3 regions of the Sulfuritalea sp. genome follow, and region 1 is predicted to be linked to each of the others. Evidence: riboswitches for the same ligand, from Rfam matches in the RefSeq annotation. Region 1 holds a riboswitch; each other region holds the start of a gene.
The links. Region 1 has a riboswitch for cobalamin ahead of RMO95_RS14030 (energy-coupling factor ABC transporter permease). Riboswitches for the same ligand answer to the same signal wherever they lie in the genome.
Positions count from the first base shown of each region.

Region 1 (9,907 bases):
GGCAACTCGCCGTCGAAAGCCCGATCGAGCAGGGCGAAGGCATCGGCAACGCGCTGCAAGTCGTGTCCGGGCGCAAAGGCCAGGATGATCTCGCCCACCTGCGCCTCCACCTCGCCGGTGTCTCGGGTGTTGCCCAGTGCGGCAAAGGGGCTGTCGTCAGTCATGGCTGGGGTTTGGCGGGCCGAGGCGTTTGAGGCGAAATCCTAGCAGAGCAGCATTGAAAAAGCTGCCGCGCCGACGAAACTCTGCTATTCCTTTACTTCGCGCAGTTCGCCGCAAAGGGCCGACGGGTGGCCGACGGGTGGCCGACGGGTGGCCGTGACCTTAGTTGACGCAGGTTAAGCTGCCGTAACACAATTGAACTATGCTGCATCGCAGTAACAATGCGCCCAGCATCTCCTCCGAGGTTCTTCCATGTCCGACACCGACACCATCGACGCTGCCCTCGAACGCCATCGCCGCGACGGTACGCGGCTCGTGCAGATCCTGCGCGAGACCCAGGAACAGCTGGGCTGGCTCGCCCCCGCCACACTGACCCATATCGCCGCCGCGATCGGCTGGCCGCGCGCAGAGGTCAGCGGCACCGCCTCCTTCTACAGCTTCTTCCACACCCGGCCGCGCGGGAAATACTGCGTGCTCTGGTCGGACAACATCACCGACCGCATGCTGGGCAACGGCGAGCTGATCGACGCGATGTGCAAGAAGCTCTGGCTGGAACCCGGCCGCGTCTCGGAAGACGGCCTGGTCAGCGTGAACACCACCTCCTGCACCGGCATGGGTGACCAGGGTCCTGCGCTGCTGGTGAATTACCGCGCCGTCACCGGCATGAGCCAGACGCGCCTGGGCGAAATGGTCGGCCTGATCCGCAGCGAAGTTCCCGTCGCCGAATGGCCGGCCGACTGGTTCGCGGTCGAGGACAACATTCGCCGCCGCGACATCCTGCTGGCGCACGATCTCGTTCCCGGCCAGGCGCTGTCTGCCGCGCTGGAACGCGGCGCGGAACAGACCCTGGCCGAGATCAAGGATGCGCGCCTGCGCGGCCGCGGCGGCGCCGGCTTTGCGACCGGCCTCAAATGGGAAGCCTGCCGCAACGCGCCCGGCAACGGCGCCTATCCGGCGCACTACGTAGTCTGCAATGCCGACGAAGGCGAGCCCGGCACCTTCAAGGACCGCGTGCTGCTCACCTCCTACGCCGACCTGGTGTTCGAGGGCATGAGCATCGCCGGCCTGGTGGTCGGCGCAAAAAAGGGTCTGCTCTATCTGCGCGGCGAGTACCGCTACCTGCTGGAGCCGCTGGAGTTGGCGCTGGCGGCACGGCGAGCGGCCGGCCTCCTGGGCAAGAACATCCTCGGCAGCGACTTCGAATTCGACATCGAGATCCACCTCGGCGCCGGCGCCTACATCTGCGGCGAGGAATCGGCCCTGATCGAATCGCTGGAAGGCAAGCCGGGCCGGCCGCGCATTCGCCCACCCTTCCCCGTCACCCATGGTTATCTCGACCAGCCGACCACGGTGAATAACGTCGAGACCCTGGCCGCCTCCTGCCTGATCGCCGCGCATGGCGGCGCCTGGTATGCGCAGCACGGCACCGAAAAATCCACCGGCACCAAACTGCTCTCGGTCAGCGGCGATTGCGAACGGCCCGGCATCTACGAATATCCCTACGGCGTCAGCGTGCGCCAGGTGCTGGACGACTGCGGCGCCACCGATTCGCAAGCGGTGCAGATCTCAGGGCCGTCGGGTATCTGCGTCGCCGAAGACGAATTCGGCCGCAGGATCGCCTTCGAGGACCTGCCCACCGCCGGCGCCTTCATGATCTTCGACGAGACGCGCGACATGTTCGAAGTGGCGCGCAACTTCGCCCACTTCTTCGCCCACGAATCCTGCGGCTTCTGCACCCCCTGCCGGGTCGGCACCACGCTGGTCAAGAACATGATGGACAAGATCGCGAAAAGCCACGGCTCGCCCTATGACATCGACGAACTGTTCAAGCTGCACCGCCTGATGCAGGGCGCCAGCCACTGCGGACTGGGCAATTCCGCCTGCAACCCGGTGTTCGACACGCTGAACAAGTTCCGCCCCGCCTACGAGCGCCGGCTCAAGTCGCTCGACTACGAACCGGCCTTCGATCTCGACGCCGCCCTGTCGCAGGCGCGCCAGATGACCGGCCGCGACGATGCCGCCGCGCATTTGCAGAATGGGGGCGAAGCATGAACATCTTCCAGCTCGACGGCGAAGAAATTCCCTTCCGCCAGGGACAAACCGTGATGCAGGCGGCCACCCAGCATGGCGTCTACATCCCCCATCTGTGCTGGCACCCGGATTTCGCGGCGCACGGCTCCTGCAAGTTATGCACGGTCAAGGTCAATGGGCGCTTCGGTTCGGCCTGCACCCTGGAAGCCCAGCCCGGCATGGAAGTCGAGAACCGCACGGTCGAACTCGACGACAAGCGCCGCACGATGCTGCAGATGTTCTTCGTCGAAGGCAACCACTTCTGCCCTTCCTGCGAGAAAAGCGGCAACTGCGCGCTGCAGGCCACGGCCTACGAACTGAAGATGATGTCGCCGCACTTCGACATGTTCTATCCCGACCGCCCGGTCGATGCCTCGCATCCCGACGTGCTGCTCGACTTCAACCGCTGCATCATGTGCAGCCTCTGCGTCACGGCCTCGCGCGAGGTCGATGGCAAGCACGTCTTCGCCATGGGCGGGCGCGGCATCCTCGGCCGCCGCATCCACATCAACAGCGAATCCGGCAAGCTCGCCGACACCGATTTCGCGCTGACCGACCGCGCCGCCAGCATCTGCCCGGTCGGCGTGATCCTGGAGAAGCGCAAGGGTTTCGCCGTGCCAATCGGCGAACGCCGCTACGACAAGTCGCCGATCAGCGCGCAGGTCAAGGAGAAGGCACCATGAATGCGCCCATGAACACCGCTCCGGTAAAAAAGCTCCGCGTCGCCACCACCAGCCTGGCCGGCTGCTTCGGCTGTCACATGTCGCTGCTCGACATCGACGAGCGCATCCTCAAGCTGCTCGAACTGGTCGAATTCGACCGCTCGCCGCTGACCGACATCAAGCACTGCGGCCCCTGCGATCTGGGCCTGATCGAAGGCGGCCTGTGCAACGCCGAGAACGTGCACGTGCTGCGCGAGTTCCGCAGCCACTGCAAGATCCTGGTTGCCGTCGGCGCCTGCGCGATCAACGGCGGCCTGCCGGCGCAGCGCAATCATCTCGACCTGCGCGACGTGCTCGAAGAGGTGTACCAGACCGAATACCTGACGTCCCACGGCGGCATCCCCAACGATCCGGAACTGCCGCTGCCGCTGAACAAGGTGCATCCGATCCACGAGGTCGTGAAGGTGGATTACTTCCTGCCCGGCTGCCCGCCGCCGGCCGACGCGATCTGGAAACTGCTGACCGACCTGCTCGCCGGCCGCACGCCGACCCTCGGCCACGGCCTGCTGCACTATGACTGAGCCTTAATTGACCACGAGATAGTGGATTCCCCGTAGGAGCGAGCTTGCTCGCGATACGCCATTTTCGCGAGCAAGCTCGCTCCTACAGTCTTAGAGGTAAATTCCATGTCTGAACTCGAAACCGCACTATCCCCCGAAAAACTCCGCCGCGTCGCCATCGATCCCGTGTCGCGGGTCGAGGGCCACGGCAAGGTCACGATCCTGCTCGACGACGACAACAAGGTGCACCAGGTGCGCCTGCACATCGTCGAATTCCGCGGCTTCGAGAAGTTCATCCAGGGCCGCCCCTACTGGGAAGTGCCGGTCATGGTGCAGCGCCTGTGCGGCATCTGCCCGGTCTCGCACCACCTCGCCGCATCGAAGGCGCTGGACATGATGCTCGGCGTCAAGCAGTTGACGCCGACCGCCGAGAAGGTGCGCCGCCTGATGCACTACGGCCAGATCCTGCAATCGCACGCCCTGCACTTCTTCCATCTCGCCTCGCCCGATCTGCTGTTCGGCTTCGGCTCGGACCTGGCCCAGCGCAACATCGTCGGCGTCGTCGCCGCGCATCCCGAAATCGCCAGGAAGGGCGTGCTGCTCAGGAAGTTCGGCCAGGAAGTGATCCGCATGACGGCCGGCAAGCGCGTGCATGGCACCGGCTCGGTTCCCGGCGGCGTGAACAAATCGCTCTCGCCCGAGGAACGTGCCGCGCTGCTCAAGGACATCTACCAGATGGTGGCCTGGAGCCGTGATGCAGTCGGCATGATCCGCCAGTTGTTCGAGCAGAACCTGGCCGAATACAACGCCTTCGGCCGCTTCCGCTCGGCCGGCATGTGCCTGGTGCGCTCCGACGGCGCCATGGACCTGTATCACGGGGCCTTGCGCGCGCGCGACGTCGAGGGCAAGACCCTGTTCGACCATTTCGACTACGGCCGCTACTGGGACGTCATCGCCGAGGACGTCAAGCCCTGGTCCTACATGAAGTTCCCCTTCTTCAAGTCGCTCGGTCCGGAAGACGGCTCCTACCGCGTCGGGCCGCTGACCCGCGTCACGCAATGCGACAGCATCCCGACCCCGCTGGCCGACATGGAGCGTCAGGAATTCATGGCCTACGACGGCGGCAGCGTCACCGGGGCGACGCTGGGCTACCACTGGGCGCGCATGATCGAAATGCTGCACGCGGCGGAAAACATCAAGGACCTGCTGCACGACGACGACATCACGGGCCACGATTTGATGGCGACCGGCTCCCGCCAGGAACGCGGCGTCGGCGTCATCGAGGCGCCGCGCGGCACGCTGATCCACCACTACCGTGTCGATGAGAACGACCTGGTGATCCGCGCCAACCTGATCGTCTCCACCACGCACAACAACCAGGCGATGAACACCGCGGTGCGCGAAGTGGCCAAGCAATACCTCGACGGCGTCGAGATCACCGAAGGCCTGCTCAACCACATCGAGATCGCGATCCGCGCCTTCGACCCCTGCCTATCCTGCGCCACCCACGCGCTGGGGCAGATGCCGCTCGAAGTCGCCATAGTTGGCGCTGACGGCACGGTGATCGACGCGGCAACGCGCGATCACCGCGGCCTGACGCGCGAGACTCGCGAACTGCCTTGACTGCGCCGACGCTGATCTTCGGCTGGGGCAATCCCAGCCGCGGCGACGACGCGCTGGGCCCGCTGTTCGTCGAGCATTTCACCGCCCTCGCGGCGCGCCAACCGGAATGGGGCGAGGTCGAATGCCTGACCGATTTCCAGTTGCAGATGGAACACGCGCTCGACCTGCAAGGCCGCCGCCGTGTACTGTTCGTCGATGCCAGCGTCGATGCGCTGGCGCCCTGCTCGCTGGTCCGCATCAAGGCGGCGCGCGACGCCAGCTTCACCACCCACGCCATGAGCCCGCAGGCGGTGCTCAAGGTCTACGCCGACATCGACGGCGGCGAGCCGCCGCCCTGCTGGCTGCTGGCAATCCGCGGCGAACGCTTCGAACTCGGCGAAGGCCTCAGCACGGCCGCGCAACAATCCCTGCAAGCGGCATTGCAACTCGCCGCAGACTGGATGGATTGCGCATGACTGGGTTGCCGGAATCCGATCCGTCACTCAACAAAACTGGGCAATCCGCCACCGGTGGCAGCCGCAGCAAAAAGAAGGTCTTGTGGGCGGTGTTGTTGCTTGCAACGCTTGTCTGCCTTGGAAGTTATATCGCTGTCATTGCCTATGTGCGATTTGGCGGCCAGGCCGTTAAGGATTTCTGCAGTCAGGAATTGATCGGCAAGTCAATGTCGGAGGCAAAGGAACTTGCCGCCAGGAGCGGGTTGGAGATCGTTGAGCGGGAGGGATTGCTTCGTGTAACCACGGACCCGAACATGTCCCGCCATACCTGCGACCTCAAGCTCAACGCCGGCAAAGTCACATCCGCTAAGGCGTTCTTCCGATTCTGACAATCCGTGTGAGCATTGCGCGCCTGGAACTGCCTCAGGAGGTTGTCTCAGTTCGGCCATGACCCGACACTGGAGATTTCGCTCGATAGCCGACAGTGAGCGCGCGACGTTCCTCCATAGCAGCCATCCACGATGCCGTACGCATTTGTCCGATCCCCGGGCCGTAGCGTAGCGGAAGTGCCGATGATACATTCGTACCGCAACTGTGTGCACGAAGGTGCCGCCAACCTTTCCCCGGCGGCGCAACACGACGGGAAAGTTTTGGCATAAGATGGCGGCGTTTTGGGTGCCTTGCCCTATTGACTTGGGGCGGGTGAAACGGGAAGCCGGTGAAGCTGGGCAACCAGTCATTCCGGCGCAGCCCCCGCTGCTGTAAGCCTGACGACTCCGCTACTGCCACTGTATTGTTCGATACGGGAAGGCGCGGGGAAGATCGACGGCAAGCCAGAAGACCGGCCCAAACATTTGGCGTTGAACCCCGGGGTGCGGGCGAAGGCTGGCGAACGCCTCATTGTTCCGCCAGAAATCCTTGAGCTTCACGGGTCCAGCGATTCGTTGTTATATGGTCAAGGAGTTCAAACATGCATATCGAAGCGGGCGTCGTCGACGGCGCAAAAATGATTCTCAGTTATGGCACGGCCGCGGTTGCTGCCGGGGCAACCGTCAAGGCGGCCGCCGATTTTGTTCGCGAGAACGGGCTTGGCACCCTGCTGGCGCGCAGCGTCCTGGCCGCGCTGATGGTCTTCTGTTTCTTCGAGGTGTTCTTTCACTACCCGGTCGGCGTCTCGGAAGTGCACCTGATCCTGGGCACCACGCTCTTTTTGTTTTTCGGCCTGGCGCCGGCGGCCATCGGCCTGGCCGGCGGCCTGCTGGTTCAGGGCCTGTTCTTCGCCCCCGCCGACCTGCCTCAGTACGCGATCAACCTGACCACCTTGCTGGCGCCGATCTTCGTCATGGGCGTGCTGGCGAAAAAGATCATTCCCGCGCACACCGCCTACGTCGACCTTTCCTACGGCCAGACGCTGAAGCTCTCGGCGGCCTATCAGGGCGGCGTCATCGCCTGGGTGGCGTTCTGGGCGTTCTATGGACAAGGGTTCGGCGCCGAGAACCTGGCGAATGTCGCTTCTTTTGGCGGCGCCTACCTGCTCGTCATCATCGCCGAACCGCTGATCGATCTGGCCGTGCTGGCGGGAGCCAAGTCCCTGCACGCCCTCAAGCGTTCCGCCGCTGTCGACAAACGCTTGTACAACTCCGTTGCAGCTTGAGTTTGCCGGCGTGCCTGGCCGGGTCTGGTTCGTCGGCGCGGGACCGGGCGATCCGGACCTGATCACGGTCAAGGGCCGCGATCTGCTCGCCCGCGCCGGCGCCATCCTGTATGCCGGCTCGCTGGTCGATCGGGCGGCGACGCGCTTCGCGCCGCCGGGCTGCGCGATTCGAGACTCCAAGGACATGACGCTGGAGGAAATGACCGCGTGGCTAATCGAGCAGTGCGGCCGCCATGCCACCGTCGTCCGCCTGCAGACCGGCGACCCCGGCCTGTATGGCGCGCTGATCGAAATGACCCGGCCGCTGACGGCCGCCGGCGTCGAGTGGCAAGTCGTGCCGGGCGTGTCGTCGGCCATGGCGGCAGCAGCAGCGGCGGCGGAGACGCTGACCCTGCCCGAAGTGACGCAGACGGTGATCCTGACCCGCGTCGCCGGGCGTACGCCGATGCCGCCGGGGGAGGATCTGGAGTCGCTGGCGGCCCACAAGACCACTCTGTGCATTTTCCTTTCCATCACACTGCTGCATGAAGTCCAGCAAGCATTGCGCGCCGCCGGCTGGGACGAGAATGCGCCCATCCTTGTGGTGCAGAAGGCGAGCTGGCCCGGCGCGGAAAAGATCATTCGCGGCACTCTCGCCGACATCAAGAAGAAATGCCAGGCCGAGAAGATCGGCAGCCAGGCCATGATCATCGCCAGCCCGACGCTGGGCGCCGCCGATTGGCCCGACCTCGCCCGTTCGAAACTTTACGACCCCACCTTCACCCACCGCTTTCGCAAGGCCGCCCATGGATAACTCAACCACGCTCCTGCTGGTCGGCCACGGCTCGCGCAACCAGGAAGGCAACAAGGAGATCCAGCGTTTCGCCGCCGACTGGCGCCAGCGCCATCCCGACTGGCGCATCGAAGTCTGCTTCATCGAGCACGCCGACGTGCTGCTCACTGAAGGCATGGACCGCGCCGCCAAGAACGCCAGGCGCGTGCTGGTCATACCCTTCATCCTCAACGCCGCCGGCCACGTCAAGATGGAACTGCCGGCCGCGCTGAACGCCGCGCGCCTGAGCCATCCCAAGGTCGAATTCCTCGTCACCCGCCACCTCGGCATGGGGCGCGAAATCCTCGCCGTGCTGCAAGGCCAGCTCGACCGCCTGATGAAGGCGCTGGACATGCCCGACCCGCGCACCACCGGCGTGATCCTGCTCGGCCGTGGCTCGTCGGATGCCGGCGCCAACGGCGAACTGGCAAAAATGGCGCGCTGGATATTCGAGGACAACGAGCACGAACTGGTCGACCTCGCTTTCACCAGCATCACCTGGCCGCGGCTGGAAACCGTGGTGCAGCGCCAGTCCCGGCTGGGCATGACGCAGGTCTGCATCGTGCCGGTCTATCTGTTCACCGGCGTGCTGATGGAGCGCATCAAGTCCCAGGTCGAGCGCCTGAAAGTGCAGTATCCGGGCATCGCCTTTGCCCTGGGCACCCATTTCGGCTTCGACAAGGGCATCTTCGACTTGCTCGACGCCAAGGTCGCCGGCCACGAACTGCCCGAAGGCGGCCTGCTCGAATGCGACGGCTGCAAGTACCGCGCAGCCGCCGAGGCCGAACACCTGCACGATCACAGCCATACGGCCACCGGGGCAGCGCATGGTCACGAGCACGAACACCACCACCACGATAGCATCCACCCCCACGTTCCCGCCTGAAGCCATGACTGCCAATACCGTCACCGAACAGATCACCGCCGCCGGCCGTGCCATCGAGCACGACTCGTTTGCCATCATCGATGCCGAGGCCGGCCCGCACGCCTACACCGCCGAGCAGTGGCCGCTGGTGCGGCGCATGATCCACGCCAATGCCGATTTCGAGTTCAACGGCCTCACCGCCTTTCATCCGCGGGCGATGGCCGCCGGCCTGGCCGCCGTGCAGAAGGGCGGCACGCCCGTCGTTGCCGATGTCGAGATGATCTGCGTCGGCTTGTCAAAGCCGCGCCTCAGGCATTTCGGCATGACCACGCACCATTACATTTCCGACGCCGACGTGATCGAGCAGGCCAAGGCGGAGAACAGCACCCGCGCCGTGCAGGCGATGCGCAAGGCCAGGCGCGAAGGCAGGCTCGACGGCGCCATCGTCGGCATCGGCAACGCGCCGACGGCGCTGATCGAACTGGTGCGCCTGATCCGCGAGGAAGGCGTGCGCCCGGCGCTGGTCGTCGGCATGCCGGTGGGATTCGTGTCGGCGGCCGAGTCGAAGGAGTTGCTGATGACGCTCTCCGACACGCCCTGGATCGCGATACGCGGCCGCAAGGGCGGCTCGACCCTGGTCGTCGCCGCGATTCATGCCTTGCTGTCGCTGGCCGAGACCGAACAGAATCGCGCATGATTAGCCCCCCACGCTCACGTCGTTCGCTGCCCCCCCACGGGGGCGCATGTTGCCTTGGGGCGGCCCTGCGGCAACATGAGTGAATCCGAGGATTCCTCTGACACGCCCAAGATTCGCAAGGGCGACGCCAGGCGCAACCGCGGCAACCGCACCGGTTTCACCACCGGCGCCTGCTCGGCGGCGGCGGCGCGCGCGGCGACGCTGGGGCTGGTTGGCGGCGAGGTGCCGCAAAGCGTGGTGTGCCGGCTGCCGATGGGCAAGGACGTCACCTTCGTCGTGCAGGACGGACGCATCGACGGCGAAGGCGAAGCGCGCATCGCCCACGCCGTCATCGTCAAGGATGCCGGCGACGACCCGGACGCCACCCAC
Region 1 is NZ_JASJPC010000029.1:41,655-51,561, forward strand. It holds gene RMO95_RS13995 (hypothetical protein) at 1-164, opposite strand, end outside; gene RMO95_RS14000 (NADH-ubiquinone oxidoreductase-F iron-sulfur binding region domain-containing protein) at 415-2,214, shown strand; gene RMO95_RS14005 (2Fe-2S iron-sulfur cluster-binding protein) at 2,211-2,915, shown strand; gene RMO95_RS14010 (NADP oxidoreductase) at 2,912-3,475, shown strand; gene RMO95_RS14015 (Ni/Fe hydrogenase subunit alpha) at 3,581-5,077, shown strand; gene RMO95_RS14020 (hydrogenase maturation protease) at 5,074-5,532, shown strand; gene RMO95_RS14025 (hypothetical protein) at 5,529-5,900, shown strand; cobalamin riboswitch at 6,168-6,376, shown strand; gene RMO95_RS14030 (energy-coupling factor ABC transporter permease) at 6,482-7,165, shown strand; gene cobM (precorrin-4 C(11)-methyltransferase) at 7,176-7,958, shown strand; gene RMO95_RS14040 (sirohydrochlorin chelatase) at 7,951-8,862, shown strand; gene RMO95_RS14045 (precorrin-8X methylmutase) at 8,867-9,538, shown strand; gene RMO95_RS14050 (cobalt-precorrin-5B (C(1))-methyltransferase) at 9,614-9,907, shown strand, end outside.

Region 2 (9,907 bases), on a different contig from region 1:
CGGCGACCGCGAGCCCGCGCACCGTGAGGAGGCTGCTCATGGCGCGCTGCCCTTGGCCTGGCGCGACAGCAGATACAGGAACACCGGCACGCCGAGCAGGGCGGTGAGCACGCCGACCGGCAGTTGCTGCGGCGCGACCAGGGTGCGCGCCAGGGTGTCGGCGATCACCAGCAGCGAACCCCCGGCCAGCGCGGCGGCCGGCAGCAGCACGCGCTGGTCGTTGCCGACCGCCAGGCGCACCAGGTGGGGCACCACCAGGCCGACGAAGCCGACGCTGCCGGCGGTGGTCACGGCGACCGCGGTCAAGAGCGAGGCCAGCACATACACGGCGCCGCGCAGGCCGCGCACCCGAACGCCGAGGGTGCGCGCGATCAGGTCGCCGCGCGCCAGCAGGTTGAGGTCGCGCGACAGCGGCAGGGCCGCCGCCAGGCCCAGCGCCAGCACCAGCAGCGCCGGCCACGGCGTGCCAGCATGCGACAGGTCGCCCATCAGCCAGAACAGCATGCTGCGCAACTGGTGCTCCGGCGCCACCGAGAGGATCAGCGCCACCACCGCGCTGCAGCCGGCGGCGACGATGACGCCGGTCAGCAGCAGGCGGGTCTGGGTCCAGCTGCCGTCACCGCGTGCCAGGCCGAATACCAGCAGCATCGCGGCGAAGGCGCCGGCGAAGGCGAACAGATTGATCAAGGCCAGCGCCAGGCCGGCCAGCATCGCCAGCAACGCGCCGACCGCGGCGCCGCCCGAGATGCCAAGAACATAGGGATCGGCCAGGGGATTCCTCAGCAGCACCTGCATCAGCGCACCGGCCAGCGCCAGCAGGCCGCCGCAGGCGAAAGCCGCCAGCGCACGCGGCAGGCGCAGGCCGCTGACCACCGCGCCGGCGGTGTCCTGCCCGGTCCCCGTCAGGGCGGCCCAGACCTCGCCCGGCGCCACCGCGTAGGATCCCGCCAGCAGCGCCGCGACCAGGCTGGCGAGCGCCAGCGCCGTGAGTGCGGCAAGCAGCAGCAGGGCGCGGCGGCGGCTAGGCATTTACTTCATCGCGAAGCGCGCGCCGACGAACAGCGTCGTGCCCAGCGCGGCGAACTCCGAGGTGGCGGCGCGCACCACGTCGTAGCGCTTGTCGAACAGGTTGTCGACGCGGGCGAACAGCGACCAGCCGTGATCGAGGCGCAACTCGCCGCGCAGATTCACCAGGCCGTAGCCGCCCATTTTCTTGGTGTTGAGTCCCGTTGTGAAGTCCGGCGCATCGTAGCGCGGACCGCTGGCCTGGAGTTCGGCGCCGAGCGACCAGTCGCCGAAATCGCGGCTCGCGGCGAGGCTGCCGAATTGCCGCGCACGCCGCACCAGCGCTTCGCCGTTGGCCAGGTTCTTCGGGTCCTGGACGGTGAGGCCGGCGTCCAAGGACCAGGCGCCGAGCCGGGTGCGGGCGGCCGCGGTCCAGCCGCTGATGCGCGCCGTCGCGACGTTGCGCGGCGTGTAGAAGAACGAGCCCGGTGCGGTTTCCTGCCACTGGATCAGGTTCTCGATCTCGTTGCGGAACCCCGTCAGCGAAGCCTCGGTGCCGCCCATTTCATAATGCAGGGCAAGCTCGCGGCTGCGTCCGGACTCGGGCAGCAGCAGCGGGTTGCCGGCGCCGACGAAAGGCGTGTTGGGGAAATACAGGTCGTTGAAGGTCGGCGCCTTGAACGAGGTGCCGGCACTGGCCGAAATTCGCCAGGCATCGGTCAGGCGGTAGCCGTAGCCGAGGGTTTGCGTGGTCCGCGCGCCGAACTGGGAATTGTCGTCGCGGCGCGCCCCGACCTGCCAGAAATGCGCACCCGTCGAGCCGTTCCAGCCCAGCACCAGGGAATCGGTGCGGCGCTGCAGACTGGTATAGACACTGGTCGAGTCTATGGATTCGCGCAGGCTCTCGACGGCGACCAGGCCGCGCCCGAGCGGCAGGGTCAGGTCGTTTTGCCAGACCACCTGGTCCTGGCGCGTGCGAAACGCATCGCGGTCCTGGCCCGCGGTGGCCGAAGGCGTGGTGATCGAGTGGTCCTCGCCGCGGCCGAGGCGCAGTTCGCTATGCCATGCTTCGGCCAGACGCGCGCGGGCGAACACGCCGTGGGCGACGACCCGGGTCCGCGTCTGCCAATCCAGGTTGGCAGAAGGCCAACTGCTGTCGAAGTGGTTGACGCCGTCGCTTTCGATGCCGTGGGCGCCGATCTCGATGCCCTCCTGCGGGCGCCAGGTGGCGGCCAGCGACAGGCTGCGGCGCGCAAAACCGTCGCGGTCCGGGTTGTAGGCCGGGCTGCTCGGATTGGTGATGGCGTTGACCCCCTCGGCGCGCGAGTCGGCCACGCGCACGGCATAGTCGAACTTTCCGACGCGGTTGGCGTGGGCCAGCGTCAGTTCCCGGCCGCCGCGGCTGCCGACCCCGGCGCTGGCTTCCAGGCGCGGGGCATCCGCCGCGCGCCGGGTGGTGATGCGGATCACGCCGCCGATGGCGTCGGAACCATACAGCGCCGACGCCGGTCCGCGCAGGATTTCGATGCGTTCCACCTGGGCCAGGGGAATCGCTTCCAGCGAGCTCTGTCCCAGCGTGGCCGAGTTGATGCGCAGACCGTCGAGCAGGATCAGGGTATGGCCGGCGTTGGCGCCGCGGATGAATACGCTTTCCGTGGCGCCGCGGCTGCCGGCGCGCGACAGTTCGATCCCCGGCGTGCGCGCCAGCAGGTCGCCGAGGGTGGTCGACGGGCCTGCCTGCTCGATGGCCTCGCGGTCGATCACGGAGACGTCGGCGATGACCTCGTTGATTCGCGTCGCCTGGCGCGTCGCGGTGACCACGACGGCCGCGAGTTGATCGGCGGCGAAGGAAAAACCGGAGAAAAGACAACTGGCCGCGCAGGCGGCGATGGTGAAATGCTTATGCATGGAAAAACTCCCGAATCCCGGCGAGCGTCCCCGCAGCCGGTAGGTGGCAAATGCATGCGCGGGAGGGGAGGGCAATGAACGGGGTCGGCACAAACCCCGGCACGCCGCAACCCCGCAACGCATACGCTGGTTTGTCCCTGGCCGGTCTCCGGGCTTGGAAGTCTTGGTTCATCGCCTTCCCGGGCTTGCGACCCAGTGGCGTCTTGATGAACCCGCACTTCCTTACCGTTGCGGGGGCAGCGCCGGAATCGAACCCTTTGGAGGTACTCACCGGCTTCCCGTTTCACCCGGCACGGAATCCATGCGCGGGCACCACGAACAGCGCGCAGTATATCAAAGCATCGGCGGCTGGCTGCGAATACCCTTAATCCAATTAGTCTTGATCCGAGTCAAGGATTACGCCTTGGTGCCGGCGCACGCTTGCGACCATTGGATTGGTAGGGTTTTCAGTGCGGGCGCACTACGCTTTGACTCAGATGAATCATTCAAAAGGAGAGAAGTATGAAAAGGAAGGTACTTGGACTATTTGCCGTTTCCGCCATTGCCGGTGCCATGGGCAGTGTCTTCGCGCAGGATGCTGCGCCCACCTTGACCGCCGCCGAAAAGGAAACCGCCAAGAAGATCTACTTTGAACGCTGCGCGGGTTGCCATGGCGTGCTGCGCAAGGGCGCCACCGGCAAGAACCTGGAGCCGCACTGGACCAAGACCGCCAAGGACGGCGCCAAGACGGAAGGCGGCACGCTCAAGCTGGGCCAGAATCGCCTGGAAAAGATCATCGGTTACGGCACCGATGGCGGCATGGTGAACTTCGACGACATCCTGACCAAGGACGAGATCGCCCTGATGGCCAAGTACATCCAGAACACCCCGGATGTGCCGCCCGAGTACAGCTTCAAGGAAATGTCGGAATCCTGGAAGGTCATCGTGCCGGTCAAGGACAGGCCGACCAAGCAGATGAACAAGTTCAACCTGAAGAACTTCTTCTCCGTCACCCTGCGCGACACCGGCGAAGTGGCGCTGATCGACGGCGACACCAAGGAAATCCGCAGCATCGTCAAGACCGGCTACGCGGTGCACATCTCGCGCCTGTCGAAGTCGGGCCGCTACGTGTATGTCATCGGCCGCGACGGCCGCCTGTCGCTGATCGACCTCTGGATGGAGAAGCCTGCCGTGGTGGCCGAACTCAAGATCGGCTTCGACGCGCGCTCGGTCGATACCTCGAAGTTCAAGGGCTTTGAAGACAAGTACGCGATTGCCGGTTCCTACTGGCCGCCCCAGTACGTGATCATGGACGGCGACACGCTGAAGCCGCTCAAGGTCGTCAGCACCCGCGGCATGACGGTGGACGGCGAGTATCACCCCGAGCCGCGCGTGGCTTCGATCGTCTCTTCCGAGATCAAGCCCGAGTGGGTGGTCAACGTCAAGGAAACCGGCCAGATCCTGCTGGTGGACTATTCCGACATCAAGAACCTGAAGACCACCACCATCGCTTCCGCCAAGTTCCTCCATGACGGCGGCTGGGATGCCTCCAAGCGCTACTTCCTGGTCGCGGCCAATGCCTCGAACAAGATCGCCGCGGTGGATACCAAGCTCGGCAAGCTGGCTGCCCTGATCGACGTCGCCAAGCTTCCGCATCCGGGTCGTGGCGCCAACTTCTCGCATCCGAAGTTCGGTCCGGTGTGGGCCACGGGCCACCTTGGCGCCGATGTGGTGACGCTGATCAGCACGCCGTCGGACAACAAGAAGAACGCCAAGTTCAAGGAGTTCAACTGGAAGGTCGTTCAGGAAGTCAAGCACGTGCCGGGCAACCTGTTCGTCAAGACCCATCCGAAATCGAAGAACCTGTGGGCCGACTCGCCGCAGAATCCCGACAAGGAACTCGCCGAGTCAGTTGCGGTGTGGGACATGGCCGACCTGTCGAAGCCGAAGAAGATCATCAACGTGGCCAAGGACTCGGGCCTGCCGGTGACCAAGGCAACCCGTCGTGCCGTGCATCCCGAGTACAGCGCCGACGGTTCCGAAGTGTGGATCTCCCTGTGGGGCGGCAAGACCGACCAGTCCGCCATCGTGGTCTATGACGACAAGACTCTGGCAATGAAGAAGGTGATCACCGATCCGAAGATGATCACGCCGACCGGCAAGTTCAATGTCTACAACACGCAGCATGACATTTACTGATCGGAAACTGATCGAAACTTGATCAGCAGCAAGGATAAAGGGGCATATGCCCCTTTATCCTATAGGTGTTTAAAAACGATCCGCTTGAAGCGAGCGCAGACCCTGTTGGCAACAGGCGCGGCAGCCGGATCCAACGACCGATGAACTAGGAAAAAGGTATATGGCAGACAATCAAAAATCAGGGTTTCTGGCGATGATGAAGCGGCCCAGTGCAAAGTATTCGCTGCTCAGTCTGCTGGTGGTCGGCTTCTTCTCCGGAATATTCTTCTGGGGCGGCTTCAACACCGGCATGGAAGCCACCAATACCCTGGAGTTCTGCATCGGCTGTCATGAGATGCGCGACAACGTTTACGTGGAATACAAGAAGACCATCCACTATTCCAACCGCACCGGCGTGCGGGCGGTATGCTCCGACTGTCATGTGCCGAAGGACTGGACGCACAAGATGATTCGCAAGATCCAGGCGAGCAAGGAAGTCTGGGGCAAGATCACCGGCGTCATCAACACGCCGGAGAAGTTCGCCGAACACCGGCTTAAGATGGCCGAGAGCGAATGGGCAAGGATGAAGGCCAGCGATTCGCGCGAATGCCGCAACTGCCACAGCTTCGACGCCATGGATGTCGAAAAGCAGAAGCTGCGCGGCGCCAAGATGCACAAGATCGGCATCGAAGAGAAGAAGACCTGCATCGACTGCCACAAGGGCATCGCCCACACCAAACCCAAGGGCATGAAGGAAGACGAGGATGAGTGAGCATCGTGCATGCCAGAGCGGCGTCCATCCCGCCTGCATGAGTCGCGACTGACATGCTTGACACCGATCAAATCCGCCAGCTTTCAATGAAAATCGTTTTGTTCGAAAGGAGCATCAAATGAGCAAGTCCATCGTTTCCACCGCCGTTGCCGGCGCACTGCTGGTTCTCGCTTCCCAGGCTGCCGTCGCGGCGCCGGACTGGGGCAAGGTCGCGAAACGCGACATCAACGTCTTCCATGCCGGCGTCGCGCCGATCGAATGGATGACCAAGAAGTCGGACCACAGCGGCTCGGCCGGCATGCGCAAGGGTGAAAGCTGTGCCGGATGCCATGAGGAAAAGGGCACGCTGAATTTCAACTTCAAGCGTCTGGCCGACAAGGAAATGGAGCCCAAGGGCGCGCCCAAGACCATGATCTTTCCGGTCAGCGTGCAGGCGGCCTACGATGCGGCCAACCTCTACATTCGCCTGACGTTCAAGGCACCCTCCGGCGGCGCCGACAAGGGCGACAAGGACAACGAGGTCAAGGCCACGCTGCTGTTCGCCGATGCCAAGGTGCCCCAGGCCGACCAGTACGGCTGCTGGCAGACCTGCCACACCGACGCGCGCACCATGCCCGGCGCCGACGACAAGAAGACCAAGTACATCGCGGCCGGCGCCTACGAACTGATTCAGTGGGCGAGCAAGGGCAACAAGGTTTCCGACGGCAGCGTCACCACGGAACGCAAGATGAGCGGCGGCGGCACCGGCGCCAAGGCCGAAGCCAGCAAGAGCGGCGACACCTACACGGTAACCTTCACGCGCAAGAATCCGGGCGAAGGCAAGGCGATACCGTTTGGTGTGGCCATCCATGCCGATCATGCACAGGGCCGCTTCCATCACGTATCGCTGGGCTACAAGCTGGGCATCGGTGCCGATGGCGACGTGAAGGCGACCAAGCAGTAGGCCGGGCCTGCAGATGTCTGTTGGCGGCTACCTGTTGCGGCGAGTGCCGGCCATGCTGGCACTCGTTTCGCTCGCTGCAGCGGCCCAGCAGACGGTCGAAGTCTCGATTCAGGAATACCGCTTTTCGCCGGCCGAAGTTCGCATCAAGGCCGGCGACACGGTAAAGTGGACCAACCGCGAAAAGCGCACCAGCCATTCGGTGCTCTTCCCCGCCGAAAACGGGCTCGAATCGGAGCGGATGTTTCCGCAGGAGCATTGGCAGCGGACCTTCACTCAGCCTGGAAGCTACAGCTATCGCTGTGGTCCCCACGAAGAAATGAAGGGGCTGGTCCTTGTCGAATAGTTGCATTCCTTCCGCGCTGACGTCGCTGCTGCTGGGCTGTTTCGCGCTGCCCGCGGCGGCGGAGCCCTCGGCGGCGCGGCAGCAGGAATTGATCCACCTGGTGCGCCAGGATTGCGGCTCCTGCCACGGCATGACGCTGCAGGGCGGGCTGGGTCCGGCACTGCTGCCGGCGACGCTGGCCGACAAGCCGGCCGAAGGACTGGTGGCCACCATCATCGGCGGCCGTCCGGGTACGCCGATGCCGCCCTGGCACCGCTTTCTCGCGGAAGACGAGGCGCAGTGGATCGTGGCCAAGCTGATGGCAGGCTTCCCGCAATGAGGCGCGCCGTGCAAACCCTGTTGCTCGGTTTGCTGGCGCTGCTGCTCGCCGCCTGTGCCGGCACGCCCTTGCGCGGCACCGGCGATCTCGGCCTGGTCATCGAACGCGCCAGCGGTCACGTCACATTGGTGAATACCAGCAGCCGGGAGGCCTATGCGCGCATAGGCGGGCTGGGCGATCTCTCGCATGCCTCGGTGGTGTATTCCCGCGATGCGCGCTATGCGTTCATCTTCGGCCGCGACGGCGGCCTCTCCAAGGTCGACCTGCTCGAAGCCCGCATCGTCAAGCGCATCATGCAGTCGGGCAATGCGATCGGCGGTTCGATATCGCAGGACGGCCGCATCGTCGTGGCGCAGAATTACACGCCGGGCGGGATCAAGGCCTTCGACGCGGAAACCCTGGAACTGCTGTCCGAAGTTCCGGCCGAATATGCGCCGGGACGCTTCTCCAAGGTGGTGGGCCTGGCCGACGTGCCGGGCAATAAGTTCGCCTATGCGCTGTTCGACGGCGGCGAAATCTGGGTCAGCGATTTCACCGATCCGAGGCGGCCGGTGACGCAGCGCTATCCGGCCGGCCAACAGCCTTACGACGGCCTGGTCACACCCGATGGCAGGCACTACCTGGCCGGCCTCTTCGGTGAGGACGGCATCGCCTTGCTCGACCTCTGGCAGCCGGAACGGGGCTCGCGCAAGATCCTTGAAAAATACGGCCGCGGCGAGGAAAAGCTGCCGGTGTACAAGATGCCGCATCTGCGTGGCTGGTCGGTCGCGGCGGGCCGCGCCTGGCTGCCGGCGATCGGCCGCCACGAGGTGCTGGTGGCCGATGCCGCGACCTGGCGGGAAACCGGCCGCGTCGCAGTCAAGGGCCAGCCGGTGTTCGTCATGGCCAGTCCCGACGGGCGCCAGATCTGGGTCAATTTCGCCTTCCCCGACAACGGCTGGGTGCAGGTGATCGACACCCTGAGTGGCAAGGTGGTGCAGACCCTGCAGCCGGGCAAGGCGGTGCTGCACATGGAATTCACCCCGCGCGGCGAGGCCGTCTGGCTCTCGGCGCGCGATGACAACCGCGTCGTCATCTACGACACGAAGACCTTCCGCAATCTGGGCGCTCTCGCCGCCGAGGCGCCGTCCGGCATCTTCTTCAGCAGTCGCGCCGCACGCATCGGTTTCTGACCATGGACTCGCCCTACAGCCCGCTCGAATACGCGCTGCTCAACGACTGGCAGCGCGAATTCCCGATCACCGCGCTGCCCTTCGGCGAACTCGGTGCAGGAGTTGGCGCTGGCGAGACGGCGGTTCTGGCCACGCTGCGGCGCTTGCAGGCGCGTGGCGCCATCGGCCGCGTCGGCGCGGTGTTCGCGCCGCGCCGCGTGGGCGCATCGACGCTCGCCGCGCTGGCGGCGCCGGTCGAACGGCTGGAACAGATCGCGGCGCAGGTCAGCGCGCGGCCCGAAGTCAATCACAACTACCAGCGCGAGCACCGCTACAACCTCTGGTTCGTCGCCACGGCGGCCGACCAGGCCTCGCTCGCCGCGGCGCTGGGCGAGATCGAGGGCGAGACCGGCTGCGCCGTGATCGCATTGCCGCTGGAGAACGAATATCACATCGATCTCGGCTTCGATCTCGACCTCAACCTCAATTCAGCGCACAAGCACCATGCCGAGCTGCCGAGCACGCCGGCGCGCGTGCCGGATGCGGCCGAGAAGGCTTTGATCGCGGCCCTGCAGCCCGGCCTGGAACTGGTGCCGCGCCCCTTCGCGCGCCTGGGCGAGCGTGTCGGCATGGGCGAGGACGAAGTGCTGGCACGCCTCGCCGGCTGGCTGGACGAAGGGCTGATCAAGCGTTTCGGCGTGGTGGTGCGTCATCACGAGCTGGGCTACCGGGCCAATGCCATGGTGGTGTTCGATGCGCCCGACGACCAGGTCGACCGCATCGGTCGCCAGCTCGCGGGCGAACCCGGCGTGACGCTCTGCTATCGCCGCCGGCGCAGCCTGCCGGACTGGCCGTTCAACCTGTATTGCATGGTCCATGGCCGTTCGCGCGACGAAGTCCAGCCGGTGATCGACCGCCTGAGCCGGTTGGCCGGTCTGCCGGCCCAGGCACTGTTTTCGACGCGCAGGTTCAAGCAGTGCGGCGCACGCTATTTTGCCGAGGCGCCGCATGGCACCGTGCCCGCGGACGGGCTGGTCAATGCCTGAAGCCGTGGCGTCCGGCGCGGCGCTGGATGAAATCGACAAGCGGCTGATCAACGCCCTGCAGGGTGATTTCCCGCTGGTGGCGGAACCCTACCGCGAGGTCGCCGAAACCCTGGGCCTCTCCGAGGCGGAATTGCTGCAACGACTTGAGTCGTTGCTCCAGCGCCGCGTGCTGACGCGTTTCGGCCCGATGTTCCAGATCGAACGCGCCGGCGGCGCTTTCGTGCTGGCGGCGATGAAGGTGCCGGAGCAGGAGTTCGAGCGCG
Region 2 is NZ_JASJPC010000042.1:66,496-76,402, reverse strand. It holds gene RMO95_RS17565 (ABC transporter ATP-binding protein) at 1-40, opposite strand, end outside; gene RMO95_RS17560 (iron ABC transporter permease) at 37-1,029, opposite strand; gene RMO95_RS17555 (TonB-dependent receptor domain-containing protein) at 1,030-2,913, opposite strand; cobalamin riboswitch at 3,035-3,245, opposite strand; gene RMO95_RS17550 (cytochrome D1 domain-containing protein) at 3,415-5,091, shown strand; gene RMO95_RS17545 (NapC/NirT family cytochrome c) at 5,252-5,842, shown strand; gene RMO95_RS17540 (ethylbenzene dehydrogenase-related protein) at 5,961-6,785, shown strand; gene RMO95_RS17535 (plastocyanin/azurin family copper-binding protein) at 6,838-7,128, shown strand; gene RMO95_RS17530 (cytochrome c) at 7,118-7,447, shown strand; gene RMO95_RS17525 (cytochrome D1 domain-containing protein) at 7,456-8,619, shown strand; gene RMO95_RS17520 (Lrp/AsnC family transcriptional regulator) at 8,622-9,644, shown strand; gene RMO95_RS17515 (Lrp/AsnC family transcriptional regulator) at 9,637-9,907, shown strand, end outside.
Region 2: linked by a shared signal. The riboswitch ahead of RMO95_RS17555 (TonB-dependent receptor domain-containing protein) and the one ahead of RMO95_RS14030 (energy-coupling factor ABC transporter permease) in region 1 are both predicted to bind cobalamin.

Region 3 (9,907 bases), on a different contig from region 1:
GAGTTCTTCGCCTCCAAGTTTCCGCGGGTCAATCGGCTCTAGGCGGCCAGCCCGGCGATGCTGGAAAACATGGACTCGCAGACACTCGATCACTTGCGCTCCTGGGTCGGTCGGCGGGAACAGGTCGACGACCTGATCGCGCCTTCCAGGGTGGCCGCGCTGGCGGCGACGCTGGATCGCGACGACCCTGCGCCGCTGCCGGGCGATGCGCTGCCGCCGCCCTGGCACTGGACGCTGTGCGTGGCCGCGGCGCGCCAGTCGGCGCTCGGCCCCGATGGCCATCCGGCGCGCGGCGGCTTCCTGCCGCCGGTGCCGCTGCCGCGCCGCATGTGGGCCGGCGGCCGGCTGACGTTTCCGCAGCCGCTGCGTGTCGGCGAGGCCGTGCAGCGCCGCTCGCAGGTGCTCTCGGTCGACCACAAGAGCGGGCGCTCCGGCGATCTGGTCTTCGTCCTGGTGCGCCATGAATTCCACGGTGCGCACGGACTGGCGGTCACCGAAGAGCACGACATCGTCTACCGTGAGCTGCCGAGCGCCGTGTCGGACTCTGTCTGCCGGGGATTCCGCTTCGCGGGCCGGCAAGCGCCAACTCTTGCTGCGGCGCCCGCAAGCTGCGCCTGGCAGCGCGAGATCGTGCCCGACGACGTGCTGCTGTTCCGCTATTCGGCGCTGACCTTCAACGGCCATCGCATCCACTACGATCGCCGCTATGTGACCGAGGTCGAGGGCTATCCCGGCCTCGTCGTGCATGGTCCGCTGATCGCCACGCTGCTGCTCGACCTGCTGCGGCGGAACCTGCCCGGCGCGGCCATCGCGGCGTTCGAGTTCAAGGCCCACAAGCCGCTGTTCGACATCGCGCCGTTTTCTGTCCATGGCCAGCCCGAGGGCGACGGCAAGACCGTCAGGCTTTGGGCGACGGATGCCGAAGGCTGGCTGGCGATGAGCGCCAGCGCCAGCCTGGCCTGAATCCCGTCGGCATCAGGCGCGGCCGCTTGCCGCGGCAGCATCCTGGTCGGTGAGCGTGACGCGGACCACGCTTTCATAGTCGAAGCTGAGCGCCATCCAGCGCCGCGCCGGCAGACCCTGCGCCTGACCGACGATGACTTTCATCACGCCCGCATGGGTCACCAGCACGGCGCTTTCCAGGCCCTGCTGGCGGACGTCGGCGAGGAAGCCATGCACCCGGCGCTGCAGTTCGCCGACCGATTCGCCCTGCGGCGGCCGATAGCCGAGCGGATCGGCGGCCCAGCCGTCCAGCGCCTCACGCTGTATCCGGTCCCAGGGGCTCATTTCCCAGACGCCAAAGTGCATTTCCTGCAGCCGCGCATCGCTTTGAGGAGCCGGATGCAGGGCCTGCGCCAGTTGCGCGCAGCGTTGCAGCGGGCTGGTGAAGACAGGCAACTGCGGCGGCAGTTGCACGGCGATGCGCGCCGCGGCGGCGGCAACGTCTGCCGCCAGCGCCAGGTCGGTGCGGCCGTAGCAGACGCCGGCGGCGACCTGCGGCGCGGGGTGGCGGATCAGGTAAAGCTGCACAGCAGCCCCAGGTAGAAGGCCACTTCGCCGAGTTGCTGCGCGGCGCCGAGGCAGTCGCCGGTGTAGCCGCCGATGCGGCGCACGAAGTAGCGCGCGGCGAGCAGCGTACTCAGGGTCACCGCCGCCAGCGCCGTCAGCACTTCGGCCAAGGGCAGCAGCAGGCAGGGCGCGAGGCCGCACAGCGCCGCGACGGCGAGTTCATGCGGCGCCATGCGCTGCGCCAGCGGCTTGGACTTCGAGCTGTCGTCGTCGCGCACGTAGTCGAGGAAATAGATCAGCACGGTCGAGGCCAGGCGAGACACTGCGTGACCGGCGACCAGCGCGATGGCGAGAAAGGGCGGGCCGAGACCGGCGTCGAGCTCGGTCAGCGCACTCCATTTGGTGAGCAGGATCAGGCCGACGCCGAGCGCCGCGTAGCTGCCGATGCGCGAGTCCTTCATGATCGTCAGCACCTGCGCCTTGTCCCAGCCGCCGCCGAAGCCGTCGCAGGAATCGGCGAAGCCGTCCTCGTGGAAGGCGCCGGTGGCGAGTATCGTCGCCGCCATGCCGAGCAGCACGGCGACGCCGATCGGCAGCGCCAGCGCCGCGAGTTCCGTGACGCCGGCGCCGATGATGCCGACCAGGATGCCGATCAGCGGGAAGTAGCGCGCCGCATGGTTGAGCTGGTCCTGTCCATGGCCGACCCAGGCCGGCACCGGCAGGCGCGTGAAAAAGCGCAGCGCGGCGAAGAAGTATTCCAGCTCGCGCTTCATCAGCTTTTCTCGCTGACTCCGGCCGACTCGAAACTCGCCATCTCGTTCATGAAGGCGCAGGCGGCGTTCAGGAGCGGCAGCGCCAGCGCCGCGCCGGTGCCCTCGCCCAGGCGCAGGCCGAGGTCGAGCAGCGGCTGGCCCTTGAGCCAAGCGAGCTGCAGGCGGTGGCCGGCCTCGTTCGAGCAGTGCGCGAAGACGCAATAGTCGAGGATCGCCGGCGACACCTGGGCGGCGACCAGCAGCGCGCTGGTGACGATGAAGCCGTCGATCAGCAGCGTCATGCGCGCTTCGGCGGCGGCCAGCATCGCGCCGGCCAGCATCGCGATTTCGAAGCCACCGAAACGGCTCAGGATGCGAAGCGCATCGTCTGGCGCAACGCCGCTGGCGGTGGGCCGTTCCGGCCAGAAGGACAACGCCTGCGCCAGCAGCGCGCGCTTGCGTTCCAGCCCGGCGTCGTCGAGCCCGGTGCCGCGCCCGACGCAGTCGGCCAGCGGCAGGCCGGTGATGCAGTGGGTCAGCAGCGAGGCGGCGGCGGTGTTGCCGATGCCCATTTCGCCGAAGCCCAGCGCATTGCAGCCGGCGGCGGCGAATTCGCGCGCCAGACGGGCGCCGTTGTTCATCGCCGTGGCGCACTCGGTCTCGCTCATGGCTGCGCCTTCGAGATAATTCGCCGTGCCGCCAGCGCCAACTTTCGCATCGACCAGCCCGTCGCGCGGACCGAATTCATGCGCCACGCCGGCATCGGCCACCACCAGCGTCATGCCGGCCTGGCGCGCCAGGACGTTGATCGCGGCGCCGCCGGCAAGAAAGTTTTCCACCATCTGCCAGGTGACTTCCTGCGGGAAGGCCGAGACGCCGGCTTTCGCCGCGCCGTGATCGCCGGCGCAGACCAGCACGTGCGGAAGGGCGATGCGCGGCGAAAGGCTCTGCTGGATCAGGCCGAGCTGCAGGGCCAGGCTTTCGAGGCGGCCGAGCGCGCCCAGGGGTTTGGTCTTCTGGTCGATCTTGTGCTGCAAAGCGGCGCTCAGGGCGCGATCCAGCGGGGCAATCTCAAAGCGGGGAAATACTTGCGGGGAACGCATCCGATTCATCCTTTTTTCATAAGCGGCGCGGCCTTGTCCCGCGCGTCCAAACGCGGCACAAGCCCGCACCACGGGCTTGATGAAAATCATCGGTCGGTCTTCTGGCTCCCGGATCGTCCTTGGCTTGCGCCTTCCCGGATTTTCATCCAGTGGCATATTGCAAGCTTCGTCCCCGGTCACAGCGGCGGGCCCGCCACGGAATGAGGTATCAACCTGTCACCGTGTTCCCAGGAGGCTTCATGCAACATGAGGCCTCCACCGAATCGCGGCGAATTATGGGGCCTGGCACCGACATCTGCAACAGTCCATCAGCGCGCTGCTTGCCGCGGCGGATGCGGCACCCACAGCATTGCACATCATATCGATGGCTGATATGATGTGCCTATGGATTTGCCGGAGTACGCGCTCGAACTTCTGTTGGCCTACGATGGCCGGGTACATTATTTCGCCAGCGGGCATACGCTGAGATTTGAGGTACGGCAGATCGAGAAATCGGCCAGGGCGCCTTACGGCATTGCGTATTCGTTGACTTTGCACGCACCCGACAGAACGCGATTGCTGGGTTTCGACAACGCACATTCGGTGCCTCATCGGGGCGGGCGCTACGTAAAACGGAAGCTCGAAGCCGATCACTGGCACCGCACGGCGAGCGACGAAGGCCGTCCCTACGACTTCGTTTCGGTCGAGACGCTGCTTGAGGATTTTTTCAGGGAAGCCGAGTGCACCTTGAACGAGCAGGGCGTGAGCTTTGAAATTGTGGATGAGCAGGAGGAATGACCATGGGACTCAAGATTCAATCGATGAAACAACTCAAGGCGGAAATGCTTGCCGTCGCCAAGGGCACGCGCCAGCCTCCCGTCGATGCCGGACAGATGTCGTTCGATTCCGTGGAGGCGGTAATGCGCTTGCTGACCCCGGACAACCGGCAACTGCTCGCGGTGATCGAGAACAGCAAGCCGGCATCGGTTGCCGACCTTGCGCGCCTGGTCGGCCGCGCCGAATCGAATGTCAGCCGCACGCTGAGCCGGTTGGTTGCCGGAGGTTTCGTGCGCCTCAAGCCGGGCGCCGGCAAGGCCAAGGTGCCGGAAGTCGCGATCCACCGACTGACGGTGGATATCGACGTCTGCCGTTTCGAGGATCGAGTGGCGGTGGCCTGAGCGGCGACGCCCCATGATCGAACTCATTCTTGGCGGCGCCCGTTCGGGCAAGAGCGCACTGGCCGAGCAGCGCGCGGCCGAGTCCGGCCTGGCCGTGAGCTACATCGCCACGGCGCAGGCCGGCGACGCGGAAATGGCGCGGCGCATCGCCCATCATCAGGCGCGCCGAGCGCAGCACTGGGTGTTGGTGGAGGAACCGCTGCATCTCGCCGCGGCGCTGAACGACCATGCCGCGGCCGACCGCTGCCTGCTGGTGGATTGCCTGACCCTGTGGCTGACCAACCTGCTCTATGCCGGCTCCGCCGCGCAGCAGGCCGAGGCCGGCGAAGCCGTGAATTGCCCGCTGCTGGCTTTCGAGACCGCGGCACTGCTCGACTGCCTGCCGAATCTGCCCGGCCGCGTGATCCTGGTCAGCAACGAGGTCGGACTGGGCATCGTGCCGCTGGGCGCCGTGACGCGCCTCTATGTCGACGATGCCGGCCGCATGAACCAGTCGATTGCCCGCATCGCGCAGCGGGTGACGTTCGTCGCGGCCGGCCTGCCGCTGGAACTCAAGGGCGGCTGAGGCCGGTCATGCCGTCCGATTTTTCGAACGCCCCGAAGGAGAAGCAAATGTTTGGAAGCGCATGCAAGCACATGGCATGGGTTCTCGCCATGATTGTCGCCGGCATCGTCCAGCCGGCTGCCGCCCAGTTGCCGGGCATCGGCATCGTCATCATGCATGGCAAGGGCGGCTCGCCGACCAAACACGTGGCGGATCTGGCTGCATCTCTCGAAGGCAAGGGATACCTGGTCGCCAACCTCGACATGCCCTGGTCCGGGCAGCGCGATTACGATGCGAACGTCGCGGCGGCGGAAAAGCAGGTGGAATCCGCACTCGAGAGCCTGCGCGCCAAGGGAGCGGCGAAACTGTTCGTCGCCGGCCACAGCCAGGGCGGGCTTTTTGCGCTTTATTTCGGCGGCAAACATCCGGTCGATGGCATCGTCGCGATAGCCCCGGGCGGCAGCGTCGGCAGCCCGATCTTCCGCGAGAAGCTCGGCGCCGCGGTGGCCCAGGCCCGCCAGCTGGCCGCCGACGGCAAGGGCGATGAGAAAGCCCGGTTGCTCGACTTCGAAAGTTCCCGCGGCACCTACCCGATTGTCGCCACGCCAGCCAATTACCTTGCCTGGTTCGATCCAGACGGCGCAATGAACCAGGTGATCGCCATGAAGAACATGAATCCGAAAGTTCCGGTCCTGTTCATTGCGCCGAAGGGCGACTATCCCGGTCTGCAGAAAATCAAGCAGTCCATGTTCGACGCCTTGCCGCGGCATCCGCTGACCAAACTCTACGAGCCCGACGCGACGCACCTCGGGGCGCCGTCCGCGTCGCTCGACGAAATACTGCGCTGGACCCGCGAAGCGGCGCGCTGATTACACCGGATAACTCGCGTCCGGATTGGCAAACAGCTCCCGCATCAGTGCCGTCTCCCGCGCGCCGACGATGGCGAGGAATTCGTCGGCGCCCTTCATGCGGCTGAAGGCGTCGTAGCCGCCCTGCAGAAATCCGTGCAGTGCTTCCAGCCCGGCCAGATGCGCGGGGCCGCTCATGAGTTTGAGCGAGTAGCGGACCAAGGGCATGCGCGTCAGGCGGTCCAGGGTCTTGCCGATCTGGTCGACCAAGGCGATCTGCAGTTCGCGATCCTCGCGCCGCCCGCAACTGCGATAGGCAGCGACATAGGCGGGCCAGTCGATGGCGCGGTTGCGCCCGGCCTTGCGCAGGGCCAGCACCATCGCCGTGTCGAGCGACTCGGACAGCGTATCCATCTTCACGGCTTCGAGCAGCGTGGCCAAGGCGCGCGCCGGCAGCACATGGACCATGAGGGGTACGACGCGCGCCAGTTCCTCGTCGCGCGTGCGGAAATCCTTGGGACCGTAAAGGTCGCTGAGGAAGAACTCGGCTGCCGGTTTGTAGCGTGCGCTGGCCAGCAAATCGGCGTAGCTGTGGGCGAGGCGGGCCGCCTGGTATTCCTTCAGGTGCGGATAATCCTCGGCGCGCGGATCGTCGGCCCGCGCCGCGCGCAACTCGCGCGCCTCGGCGATGCAGGTCGCCAGTTCGTGGCCGATCGCGTCCTTGTCGAGGTGTTCATCCATGGGCGGATTATCCATCCCGCACAAGGGGCTTCGTTAGAGTGCCTTGCCTAATCGGAGGCTGCCCGCGCGCCTAAACTACGGCAATATGCTGTGCCCATCCAGGAGGAGCTTGGAATGACCGCGATCGAACCGGCAGCACATCAATCGGCGCCTCATGCCGCTGGGGCTGAAGCCTACAAGAACCTCTTCGCGCGCATGCACGCCGCGACCCGGCGCAGTTCGAGCGTCGAGCGCGGCCTGCGCGAGGCGCGCCTCGACGCGCTGGCCGCCCTGGTGCACGACAACGCCGAGCGTTTCGTCGACGCGATCTCGGCCGACTTCGGCCATCGCTCCGCGCACGAAACCCGCTTGCTGGAACTCTTCCCCAGCCTCGAATCGATACGCCACAACCGCTCCCACGTCGGCGCATGGATGAAGCCGCAGCGCAAGGCGGCGTCGATCTGGTTCCGCCCGGGGTGGGCGCAGATCATCCCGCAGCCGCTGGGCGTGGTCGGCATCATCGTGCCCTGGAACTACCCGCTGTTCCTCGCCGTGTCGCCCCTGGCTGCGGCCCTGGCGGCGGGCAACCGCGTCATGGTCAAGATGTCGGAATTCACCCCGCGCACCGGCGAACTGCTGGCCGAACTGGCGGCGAAGTACTTCGCCGCCGACGATGTCGCGGTGGTGCTGGGCGATGCGGCGGTCGGCGCGGATTTCGCCCGCCTGCCCTTCGACCATCTGTTGTTCACGGGATCGACCAAGGTCGGCCACGACATCATGCGCATGGCGGCCGACAACCTGACGCCGGTCACGCTGGAACTCGGCGGCAAGTCGCCGGTGATCCTCGGCCCCGACTATCCCTTGCAGAAAGCGGCCGAGCGCATCATGGTCGGCAAGCTGCTGAACGCCGGCCAGACCTGCATCGCGCCCGACTACGTGCTGGTGCCGGCGGGGCGTGAGCAGGCTTTCGTGGACGCCGCGCGCGCGGTGGTGGCCAGGTGCTTCCCGGCCATGGCAAGCACGCCGGATTACACCGCGATCGTCAACGACCGCCACTACCAGCGCCTGCAGGGCTACGTCGCCGACGCCGAGGCGCGCGGCGCGCGCCTCGAGCCGCTGTCGACGGCGGCCGCCGATGCCGCCCGGCGCAAGCTGCCGCCGCTGGCGCTGCTGAATGTCGACGACAACATGCGCGTGATGCAGGACGAAATCTTCGGCCCGCTGCTGCCTATCCTGCCCTACACCGACCTCGACGCCGCCATCGACTACGTCAACCAGCATCCGCGCCCGCTGGCGCTGTATTGCTTCGAGAACGACGCGGGACGCCGCGACCGCGTGCTGCACGAGACGATCGCGGGCGGCGTCACGGTCAATGACACCATCCTGCACATCGCGCAGGAGAACCTGCCCTTCGGCGGCGTCGGCCCCAGCGGCATGGGCCATTACCACGGCAGCGAAGGCTTCAAGACCTTCTCCAAGCAGAAGGCGGTGTTTTACCAGTCGGGGCTCAACGGCATGTCGCTGTTCAATCCGCCCTATGGCGCGCTGTTCGAGCGCCTCACCAAATTCCTCATTCGCTGATGGCGATGTTCAGCCGACGCCAATTCATCAAGACCGGCATCGCCGGCGCGCTGCTGCTGGCCGCCGCGGCGATGTTGCAGAAGCCGCTGGATCGTGCCGGCAAGCAGGCGCTGGTGGCCGGCAATCCGCTTGATGCCTCCATGCGCACGGTGGTTCCGGTGATCGCACCGGTGATACTGCTGGGCGTCTTTCCGTCCGGCGCCGACCGCGCCGCGGCGCTGGAGCGCATCACCAAGGGCGTGGCGCTGGCGGTCGGCGCGTTGAGCGCCGCGTCGCAAAAGGAAGTGGCGGAACTCTTCGCCCTACTGGCCTTCGCGCCGACCCGCATCGCAGTGGCCGGCCTCACGCCGTCCTGGGATCAGGCCGGCGTGGCCGACATCGAAAGCTTCCTGCGGCGCTGGCAGCACAGCCGCCTCGACCTGCTGAAAAGCGGCTATCAGGCGCTGCACGATCTGGTGCTCGGCGCCTGGTATGCCGATCCGCAATCCTGGGCGGCGATCGGCTATCCCGGTCCTCCAGTGCTGGTGAAATCATGATCAGGGACCCCTACCCGGAAGGCATCGCGCGCGGCTGGAAAATCGTCGACGCGGCGCGGCTGGAAAGCGACCGCGAGGATGAGGCCGACGTGGTCATCGTCGGCAGCGGCGCCGGCGGCGGCATCAGCGCCGAGATCCTGGCCAGGTCGGGCCTCTCCGTGATCGTCGTCGAGGAAGGCCCGCTGCGCTCCACCGCGGATTTCCACATGCGCGAGGCCGAGGCCTACCCGCAGCTCTACCAGGAATCCGCGGCGCGCAAGACGGCCGACAAGGGCGTCAACATTTTGCAGGGGCGCTGCGTCGGCGGCTCGACCACGGTCAACTGGACCAGCAGCTTTCGCACGCCGCCGGCCACGCTGGAGTTCTGGCAGCGCCAGTTCGGCCTCGCCGACTACACGCAGGAAGCCTTGCTGCCCTGGTTCGAGATGGTCGAGCGGCGGCTGTCGATCAGCGCCTGGTATGTGCCGCCGAATGCCAACAACGAGCTGCTGCGCACGGGCGCGAGCAAGCTCGGCATCGCCACCCAGGTCATACGGCGCAACGTCAATGGCTGCTGGAACCTCGGCTACTGCGGCACCGGCTGCCCGACCAATGCCAAGCAGTCGATGCTGGTGACCACCTTGCCGGCCGCGCTCGATCACGGCGCGACGATCTATTCCGGCCTGCGTGCCGAACGCCTGGTGCTGAGCGGGGACCAGGTTACGGCCCTCGAATGCCGCGCCATGGATGCGGCCGGCATCCATCCGCAGGCGCGCCGCGTGCTGCTGCGGGCGAAACATTTCGTGCTCGCCGGCGGCGCCATCGGCAGCCCGGCGCTGCTGCTCCGCAGCGCCGCGCCCGATCCCTCGGGCCAGCTCGGCCGGCGCAGCTTCCTGCATCCGACGGTGATCAGTTCGGCGCTGATGGACTCCGTGGTCGCCGGTCACGCGGGCGCGCCGCAAAGCCTGTATTCCGATCACTTCCTCGACAAGCTGCCGATCGACGGCCCGCTCGGTTACAAGCTCGAAGCGCCGCCGCTGCATCCGGTGCTGTTCGCCACCACGCTGCAGGGCTTCGGCGCGGGCCATGCCGCCCTGATGCAGCAGTTCAACCACGCCCATGTCTTGCTCGCGCTGCTGCGCGACGGCTTCAATCCCGCCAGTCGCGGCGGCCAGGTG
Region 3 is NZ_JASJPC010000007.1:5,570-15,476, reverse strand. It holds gene RMO95_RS03000 (thioesterase family protein) at 1-42, shown strand, start outside; gene RMO95_RS02995 (MaoC family dehydratase N-terminal domain-containing protein) at 70-963, shown strand; gene cobC (alpha-ribazole phosphatase) at 976-1,530, opposite strand; gene RMO95_RS02985 (adenosylcobinamide-GDP ribazoletransferase) at 1,515-2,282, opposite strand; gene cobT (nicotinate-nucleotide--dimethylbenzimidazole phosphoribosyltransferase) at 2,282-3,364, opposite strand; cobalamin riboswitch at 3,438-3,642, opposite strand; gene RMO95_RS02975 (DUF6516 family protein) at 3,749-4,141, shown strand; gene RMO95_RS02970 (MarR family transcriptional regulator) at 4,144-4,521, shown strand; gene cobU (bifunctional adenosylcobinamide kinase/adenosylcobinamide-phosphate guanylyltransferase) at 4,535-5,086, shown strand; gene RMO95_RS02960 (alpha/beta fold hydrolase) at 5,134-5,934, shown strand; gene RMO95_RS02955 (FFLEELY motif protein) at 5,935-6,654, opposite strand; gene RMO95_RS02950 (coniferyl aldehyde dehydrogenase) at 6,769-8,214, shown strand; gene RMO95_RS02945 (twin-arginine translocation signal domain-containing protein) at 8,220-8,750, shown strand; gene RMO95_RS02940 (GMC family oxidoreductase) at 8,747-9,907, shown strand, end outside.
Region 3: linked by a shared signal. The riboswitch ahead of cobT (nicotinate-nucleotide--dimethylbenzimidazole phosphoribosyltransferase) and the one ahead of RMO95_RS14030 (energy-coupling factor ABC transporter permease) in region 1 are both predicted to bind cobalamin.